Regions from separate parts of the Neorhizobium sp. AL 9.2.2 genome, predicted to be linked through region 1. Evidence: riboswitches for the same ligand, from Rfam matches in the RefSeq annotation. Region 1 holds a riboswitch; the other holds the start of a gene.
What was found. A riboswitch is a leader RNA that binds a small molecule or an ion and turns the genes downstream of it on or off. The one in region 1 is predicted to bind cobalamin.
Positions count from the first base shown of each region.

Region 2: it holds a riboswitch for cobalamin, as region 1 does, so the genes downstream of both, G6K99_RS08480 (ABC transporter substrate-binding protein) here and G6K99_RS17045 (DUF1636 family protein) in region 1, are expected to answer to the same signal.

Region 1 is NZ_JAALXU010000008.1:22,617-27,030, forward strand. Features, by position in the region: gene G6K99_RS17025 (cobyric acid synthase) at 1-166, opposite strand, end outside; gene cobO (cob(I)yrinic acid a,c-diamide adenosyltransferase) at 170-784, opposite strand; gene G6K99_RS17035 (CbtA family protein) at 781-1,551, opposite strand; gene G6K99_RS17040 (CbtB-domain containing protein) at 1,566-1,742, opposite strand; cobalamin riboswitch at 1,779-1,980, opposite strand; cobalamin riboswitch at 2,039-2,265, shown strand; gene G6K99_RS17045 (DUF1636 family protein) at 2,367-2,795, shown strand; gene cobW (cobalamin biosynthesis protein CobW) at 2,792-3,829, shown strand; gene cobN (cobaltochelatase subunit CobN) at 3,851-4,414, shown strand, end outside.
Region 2 is NZ_JAALXU010000003.1:363,693-368,106, forward strand. Features, by position in the region: gene G6K99_RS08470 (FAD-dependent oxidoreductase) at 1-915, shown strand, start outside; gene ftsZ (cell division protein FtsZ) at 990-1,985, opposite strand; cobalamin riboswitch at 2,279-2,474, shown strand; gene G6K99_RS08480 (ABC transporter substrate-binding protein) at 2,604-3,611, shown strand; gene G6K99_RS08485 (iron chelate uptake ABC transporter family permease subunit) at 3,693-4,414, shown strand, end outside.

The DNA.
Region 1 (4,414 bases):
TCTCGCCGCCATCGGCAGTGACCGCAGCATTGTTGGACATGTTCTGCGGCTTGAAGGGCAGGACACTCAAGCCACGCAGCGTGAAGACGCGGGCAAGCCCGGCAACGACCAGCGACTTGCCCACATCCGAGCCTGTCCCCTGAAACATGAGAGCGCGCGCCACCACCCGTCAGAACTCGATGCCGGCCTGGGCTTTGACGCCGGCCTTGAAGTGATGCTTGACGAGCGTCATCTCGGTCACCAGATCCGCCGCCTCGATCAGAGCCGGTTTTGCATTACGGCCGGTGACGACCACGTGCAGATCCGCCCGGCGCGCCTGTAACTGGGCAACGACCGTTTCGAGATCGAGATAATCGTAACGCAACGCGATATTGAGTTCGTCGAGAATGACGAGGCCGATCGTTTCATCCGCCATCAGTTCGAGTGCCATGCCCCAGGCCTTCTCGGCAGCGGCGATGTCGCGTTTGAGATCCTGGGTTTCCCAGGTAAAGCCCTCGCCCATCGTGTGCCAGGCAATGCGGTCACCGAACACAGCAAGCGCCGGCTGCTCGCCGGTTGACCATGCGCCCTTGATGAACTGCACGATGCCGACGCGGCGGTTGTGGCCGAGCGTCCGCAAGGCCAGCCCGAAGGCCGCCGTAGACTTGCCCTTGCCGGAGCCGGTATGAACCATGAGGAGCCCCTTCTCGACGGTCTTCTCCGCGACTTCGGCATCCTGAACCGCCTTGCGGTTTTCCATCTTGGCGCGGTGGCGCTGCTCGGTGGTCTGATCGATTTCCTTCAACGGACTGCAAGCTCCTTGGACGTGGTCGAAATTTCCTCACCAGCACGAAAACGCTCGCGAATGACGCCGGAAAGCGCTCCGAGAACGGCCCAGAAGACGAGGTTCGTCGCGTAGACGGCATTGACGAACCGCGCATGCAGGTCGATCGGTACTGCGCTGTCATGGGTCGGCGGCAGCGGTGCACCGATGATGTGCGGCGCAACGAGCAGGACCACCGCGAGCGCTGCAAGAAGGGCGGAGCGGGTATAGGCAAGCAGGCCAAGGGCCAGGGCAGTGCAGACGGCCGTCGCAATCCACCAGATCTGCCGCGGTCCGAGTTCGGCGACGGGCATGCCCGGAAGTTCCGGCGGCAGGCCAAGGCCGGGTGCGAGGCTGACGGTGAGGAAGCCAGCAATGCCGAACATCAATCCGCCGCGCCATCCGCCAAACCCGCCGAGTGCTTCGGCAATGGCGATGGCAACCAGCGCAAAACCGATGGCAGAAAGCGCATTGGCCGCAGCCGTGTAGGCAAAGCGCTCGATCCCGTCAGCCGGCGCCCATGCCTCTTCGGCGGGATCATGCTGAGCGGAAGCCGGCGCTGCAGTGCTGGCTACCGTATTCGGAGCTGTGCCATGGCTATGTCCAGCGCCGTTGCCGCCGGCGTGTTCATAGGTCTCCGCTGCGAGAATAAGCGGCACGACGGAAAAGCTTTGCATCACGGTCATCAGGAGCCCGGACAAAAGCCCTGCGATCACCGCCGTGAGGACGATGTTTCGAAACAGCGACATTTAAGGAATTCCTCTTAGTGGCAGGGAAAGGCCAGCGAGTGGCGCGTATCGTGAGCCGCATTGTGCACAGCCTCGATATGCGAAAAGCCGACAAAGCCGACGATGAACAGGCCGAGTATGGCTGTCATGCCAAGAGGAATGATTTTCGATGCGGAAACGCTGGCTGCACCGGCAGCAGAGTTCGTAACCATGGACGTCGTCTTTCTGCCCTCCACCCGAGGACTTTCACTGTGCCTATCGTCTCCGGCAGGTCTCCTGGCTCGCGGATCGAACGCCTCTGACCCGCCTTCCCGGATGTCTCCAGTGGCATGTTGAGCAGAGACTTTCCGCTTACAGTTGCGGGGGCAGCCGCGGGTTTGACGCCAAGATGTCGTCGCACCGCATTCCCTTCGATGAGCCCTCTCGGGCACCAAAGACGTGATCACTATAGACGGTTTCCCCATACGGGCAATCGCCTTTGCGACATTGACACTGCCCTGCGACAAGGCTTAGGTGACTGCGATACGGTCCCTTGCCGGCAACGGTAGGGGCTAAGAGAGAATGCGGTGCGAGCCCGGGATCATCTTTGAGATCCCATGGTTCAATGCCGCGGCTGCCCCCGCAACTGTAAGCGGCGAGCCATCCTGCCACGAAAGCCACTGGAGAAATCCGGGAAGGCAGGCGGATGGTGACGACCCGCGAGCCAGGAGACCTGCCGTTCGAAAACGTGCCTTTCCGGGCGGGGTGCTCCGGAAAAGCTTCTTTCACTCTGCAGGATAGGCTTGCCTTCCTGTCGTGCACCCCGATGTTATTGACTTGGGCGGTAGTGCGACACGATGGTGATTGACGAACGAAAAGACGAACGCGATGCGTCCGCAGACGGCCTTGCCGGCGAGCCGGATGTGACGATTTTCGTCTGCACCAATTGTCGCGAGGCCTCCGATAGCCAGGCGCGCCCGGGCATCGTCCTGATGGATGCCCTGCGCGAAGCTGCCGCCGGCAAGCCGCTCTCGGTCAAACCCGTCACCTGCCTTGCCAACTGCGAAAAAGGCCCAAGTGCTGCCTTCAACCATCGCTCCGGCTGGTCCTATGTCTTTGGTCATCTGTCGCTCGACACGGTCGAGGACATCTTGATCGGCGCGATGATGCTGTCTGACGACGAGCGCGGTTTACTTCCCCTTCGCGGCCGTCCCATGTGCCTTCGCGGCAAGGGCATGACGGCCCGCATTCCACCATTCCAGCACCACGAGGACCTGCCTTCATGAGCGTTTCATTCGACCGCGTTCCCTGCACCGTCATCACCGGGTTTCTCGGTGCCGGCAAGACGACGCTGATCCGTCACCTGATCGAAAACCTCAAGGGCAAGCGCCTCGCGATCATCGTCAACGAGTTCGGCGATGTCGGCATCGATGGCGACGTGTTGAAGAGCTGCGGCATCGAAAGCTGCCCTGATGATAATATTGTCGAACTTGCCAACGGCTGCATCTGCTGCACCGTCGCCGACGATTTCGTTCCGGCGATCGACCAGATCCTGGCCCGCGAACCGCGCGTCGATCATATCCTGATCGAAACCTCCGGCCTTGCCCTGCCGAAGCCGCTCGTCCAGGCCTTCCAGTGGCCGGATGTGAAGGCCCGCGTCACCGTGGATGCCGTCATTGCCGTGGTGGACGGTCTGGCGCTTGCGCAAGGTCGCGTGGCCGACGATCATGAGGCGCTGGAAGCGCAGCGCAGCCAGGACAGCTCGATCGACCACGACGACCCGGTCGAGGAAGTGTTCGAGGACCAGATCGCCTGCGCCGACATGATCGTGCTGACCAAGACCGACCTTCTCGACCAGGCATCGCTTGCCGCCGCCAAGGGCCGTGTCCAGGCGCATCTGCCGCGCGCGGTCAAGATCGTGCCCGCCGCAAACGGCGCCGTCGATCCGAGCGTGCTGATCGGTCTCGGCCTTGCCGTCGAGGACGATATCGAAAACCGCAAGACCCATCACGACGATGAGCTGGATCACGATCACGACGATTTCGACAGTTTCGTCATCGATATTCCAGCCGTTGCCGATGCGGACGAACTCGCCGCCCGCATTTCCGCCACGGCGGAAGCGGAAAACGTGCTGCGCATCAAGGGTTTTGTCGACGTCGCCAACAAGCCGATGCGCCTTCAGGTGCAGGCGGTCGGTTCGCGCGTGAACCATTATTTCGACCGCGCCTGGGGTGCAGGCGAGACCCGCCAGAGCCGCCTCGTCGTGATCGGCGAAAAGGGCATGGACCGGGCGGCGATCGAAAAGATGCTGGCGGCATAAGAGGGCTTTAGAAGGAAAAGGATGCATATTCTCGCCACCACCTCGTCGTCGCTCGACGACCTGATCGAGCCGGTCGACCTCAACCAGTCGCCGGCAGATGTGGTGGTGCTGTCTTTTTCCGGCAGTGACCTCAACGGCATTGCAGCGGGTTGGAGCGATGGCAAGGCGAGCCTTTGCCTCACCAATATCTCCGACCTTCGCCATCCGATGTCCGTCGACCTGTGGCTCGAAAAGACCGCTGCCCATGCGCGCTTCATCCTCGTGCGCATTCTAGGCGGCTACGATCGCTGGGCCTATGGCGCCGATCAGTTGTCGCGGCTGGCGAAGCGAAAGAAGATCCCGCTCGCGATGCTGCCCGGCGAATGCAGCATCAGCGATGACCGCCTGGCCGCTGCTTCCACAGTGCCCGATGAGACGCTGACCGACGTTCTCGCCTTCTTCCGCGAAGGCGGGCCGGACAATATGCAGCTTCTGGCGCGCCGCCTGGATGCGCTGGCAAGCGGCGATACGCAAAGCTTGCCAACCGCGACGCCGATGCCGAAACGGGGCTTCTACAAGCCCGGCCACGGCATCTCGACCGCAGAT
Region 2 (4,414 bases), on a different contig from region 1:
CACTTCCTCGACGACGAGGGCATGGTGCGGGCAGATTTCACCGTCTTCCGTCTGGCTGACCGCGGCCGTCTCGTCAACGGCGCCGATGCCGGCCCGCGGGACCTGCTCTACATGAAGCGTGTCGCGCAGGATCGTGGCCTCGACGTCACCATCACCGATGTCTCGGAACAGTTCATCACCATCGGCATCTGGGGCCCGAACGCGCGCGAGACGCTGAAGAAGGTCGTGGCCGACCCCGATGGTCTTAATGTCGAGAACTTCGCCTTCGCCGCGATCAAGCCTATCGAGATCGCCGGCAAGCATGTCACGGCATTCCGCATCTCCTATGTGGGCGAGCAGGGCTGGGAACTGCATATGAAATACGAAGACGGCGTTGCCGTCTGGGACGCGCTGCGCGCCACCGGCGTGATGGCCTTCGGCGTCGAGACCTATGCCAACTCACGCCGCATGGAAAAGAGCCTGCGCCTGCAGAACGGCGATCTCCTGACCCAGTACAACCTGATCGAAGCGGATCTTGCCCGTCCAAAGGTCAAGGAAGCCCATTTTTGCGGCAAGGCGAAGCATCTCGAATACAAGGCCCGCGACCATCAGCCGGCGATGCTCTGCACGCTCTTGATGACCGACAATGTCGATGCGTCCGGTGTCGCCCGCTATCCGGTCGGCTCGCTGCCGGTGATGGATCCTGACACGGGCGAGGTTCTAATCGACGACCTTGGACGGCGTTCCTATACGACCTCGATCGCCTACGGCCCGACCATCGGCAAGAATATCGCGCTCGCCTATCTGCCTTGGTCGCATTGCCAGGTCGGCCGGAAACTGACGGTGGATTATTTCAACGAGGCGTTCCCGGTGGAAGTCGCAGCGGTTGGTTACAAGCCGCTCTACGATCCTGAGAACCTCAAGCCGAGAAGCTGATTTCTTCGGATCCGACAAACAAAAAACGCTCCGCGGATGTCCACGGAGCGTTTTTTTATTGGCTGAGACTGGTCTTAGTACTGCGCAGTCGGGGATGAAGACCCCTGCTGGTTGCCGTTGAGGCCAGTTGCGACGACCGACACGCGGAACTTGCCGTCGAGGTTCTTGTCGAAGATCGCGCCGACGACGATGTCGGCCTCGGCTTCGACTTCGTCACGGATGCGGCTCGCAGCTTCATCGACTTCGAACAGTGTCATGTCGGTACCGCCTGAGATCGAGATGAGCACGCCCTTGGCGCCCTTCATCGAGATGTCGTCGAGCAGCGGATTGGCGATTGCAGCTTCGGCGGCGATCAGCGCGCGGCCATCGCCGGATGCTTCGCCGGTTCCCATCATCGCACGACCCATGCCCTTCATCACCGATTTCACGTCGGCGAAGTCGAGGTTGATCAGGCCTTCCTTGACAATCAGGTCGGTGATGCAGCTGACGCCCGAAAACAGCACGCGGTCCGCGATCATGAACGCGTCGGCAAAGCTGGTCTTGGCGTCGGCAATGCGAAACAGGTTCTGGTTCGGAATGACGATGACCGTATCGGCGGCTTCACGCAGGGCTTCGATACCCTCGTTGGCCGTCTTCATGCGGCGGTGTCCTTCGAACGAGAAGGGTTTTGTGACAACCGCGACCGTCAGGATGCCGGCAGAGCGTGCCGCGCGTGCAATCGCTGGCGCAGCGCCGGTTCCGGTTCCGCCGCCCATGCCGGCCGTGACGAAGCACATATGCGATCCGGCGAGATGATCCATGATTTCGTCGATCGATTCTTCGGCGGCCGCGCGGCCGATATCCGGCAGCGAGCCAGCACCGAGACCTTCGGTCACCTGAGCACCCAGCTGGATGCGGCGCGACGCCTTGGATGTCGCCAGAACCTGGGCATCCGTATTGGCGGCGATGAATTCCACGCCGTGGAGATTTTCCGTGATCATGTTGTTGATCGCGTTACCGCCACCGCCTCCGACACCGATCACGGTTATCTGCGGTTTCAATTCGGTCAAGCCGCTCTTAATATCCGTCATCTTCGTCTCCTTCAGCTCCTTCCGGTCGTCCCATACCAGAAGGACGGCGAATCGCCCCGCAGGCTATCTGTCCGCAAGGTCATAGACCAGAGCGCTGTCAGGCCAAAGAGGCAGGAGTAGGGTGAGGGCGATGTCATCGCAATTTAATGTACAGCATCCCTGAATTGAGCGCCTCACGAAGGTCGTGACCAATCCAAAATAGACCGTTGCGTAAATTGGTATGTTATACTATTACACTCGGCAACGGCAGAGATCGCGCGGGGATCGCTCTGGACAAGCACCGGCGTGTTCCCTATCAGTTGGGGCGCTACGGTTCTGCAATCGCAGATGAAAAGGGAATGCGGTGAGGCTTTCGGGCCAAGTCCGCGACTGCCCTCGCAACTGTAAGCGGCGAGCCAGCCATCGATACCACTGATCATCCGATCGGGAAGGCGATGGAAGGCGTTCGAGCCGCAAGTCAGGAGACCTGCCGTGGCATGGACAACCAACACCGGACGAGGGGTTCCGGCAGGGAGATGATTATGACGCAAGCAATGCGCTCGTGCGCCATTTTGACGTCGAGCCGCGATGCGGCTTCAGGTCGTCCTGCCCTTTTTTCCGATCATTAAAGGACAGGACATGAAATCAGGGCTTATCGCCGCCTTAGTTGCGGCACTTCCCACATTCGCCTTTGCCGCACCGACCAGCTACCCGCTGACGATCGAGAATTGCGGTCGCTCCGTCACGTTCGAGAACGCGCCCCAGAAGATCGTTTCGATCGGTCAGGGCATGACCGAAGTGCTTTATTCGCTCGGGTTGGCCGACAAGGTGGCGGGCACCGCGGTCTGGGTCGGGCCGGTGCTTTCGCCCTATGCCGGGGTGGATGCGAAGATCAAACGGCTTGCCGACAACGACCCAAGCTTTGAATCGGTCGTTAGTCTCGAACCGGATCTGGTCGCTGCCGAGTTCGAGTGGCATGTCGGGCCGATGGGATCCGTCGGCAAGCGTGAGCAGTTTTCCGATCTCGGCATCAACACCTACGTCTCGCCCGCCGATTGCGTCGCCAAGACCAATGTCGATGGCGGGGACGGCGTTCGCAACGAACTGTTCAAGATGGACCTGATCTACCGCGAGATTACCGAGCTTTCGAAGATCTTCGATGTCGAGGACAAGGGTGCCGCCCTCATCGCAGACCTGAAACAGCGCGAAGCCGCAGCCGTCGCATCGATCAAGGGCGTTGAGCTAAAGAACCTGCCGATCGTCTTCTGGTATTCCAGCAAGGAAACCAAGGGCGATGCCTTTATAGCCGGCAAGAACAGCGCACCGGCTTATATCCTTGAGACGATCGGCGCCCGCAATGTGGTGACGACGGAAGAAGAATGGCCGCTGGTCGGCTGGGAAACGATTGCTGAGGCCAACCCCTCCGTCATCGTCGTCGCCACCATGGACCGTCGCCGCTATGCCGCGGATGATCCTGCCGTGAAGATCAAGTTTCTCGAGACTGATCCCGTCGTCCGCCAGCTGGATGCGGTGAGAAAGAAGCGTTTCGTGATGATGGACGCCCAGTCGATGAACCCGACGATCCGCACGATCGAGGGCATCGAGACGCTCGCCCGGGGCATCCAGTCCTTCGGCCTTGCGAATTAGGGTGCGGCGGGAGATGATATCTTTCCCTGTTTCCGCCATCGTCGATGAGCCGAATTTGCCCGACCTGCCCAGGCGCCCCAAGTGACGCGATCCCGTATCGGACGCTGGGCGCTGGGTGCCGCAGGCGTGTTCCTGGTGCTCTCAGCGCTTCTCGTCGCCATCGTTGCCGGGGTGGCGATCGGTGAGATGACCATTCCCATGGAGACGACGATTGCGGCGGTGACGAACCGGCTCGGCTTTACGGCCGTGGCCTTGCCGCGCATTCAGGAAGCGGTGATCTGGGATTATCGCCTGTCGCGCTCACTTGTCGCGGCATTTTGCGGCGCCGGGCTGGCGCTGTCGGGGGCGATCCTGCAGTCGCTGCTGCGGAACTCGCTGGCCGAACCCTATGTTCTCGGCATTTCGGCTGGAGCATCGACCGGTGCGGTCAGCGTCATGCTGCTCGGGTTTGGCGCGGGCGCGATCTCGCTTTCCGCCGGAGCCTTTGTCGGCGCGCTGATCGCCTTTGTCTTCGTGGTGATGCTGTCGAGCGGACGCCAGACGGCGGACCGGACCATTCTGGCCGGCGTTGCCGCCTCGCAATTGTTCAATGCGCTGACCTCCTACATCGTCTCGACGTCTGCCAATGCCGAACAGGCGCGCAGCGTGATGTTCTGGCTGCTCGGCAGCCTTGCCGGCGTCCGCTGGCCGGAGGTGACGCTCGCCGCATCGGTGGTGACCGTCGGGCTCATCGTCTGCATCTGGCATGCGCGGGCGCTCGACGCGTTTACCTTCGGCGAGGATGCGGCGCGGTCGCTCGGCAT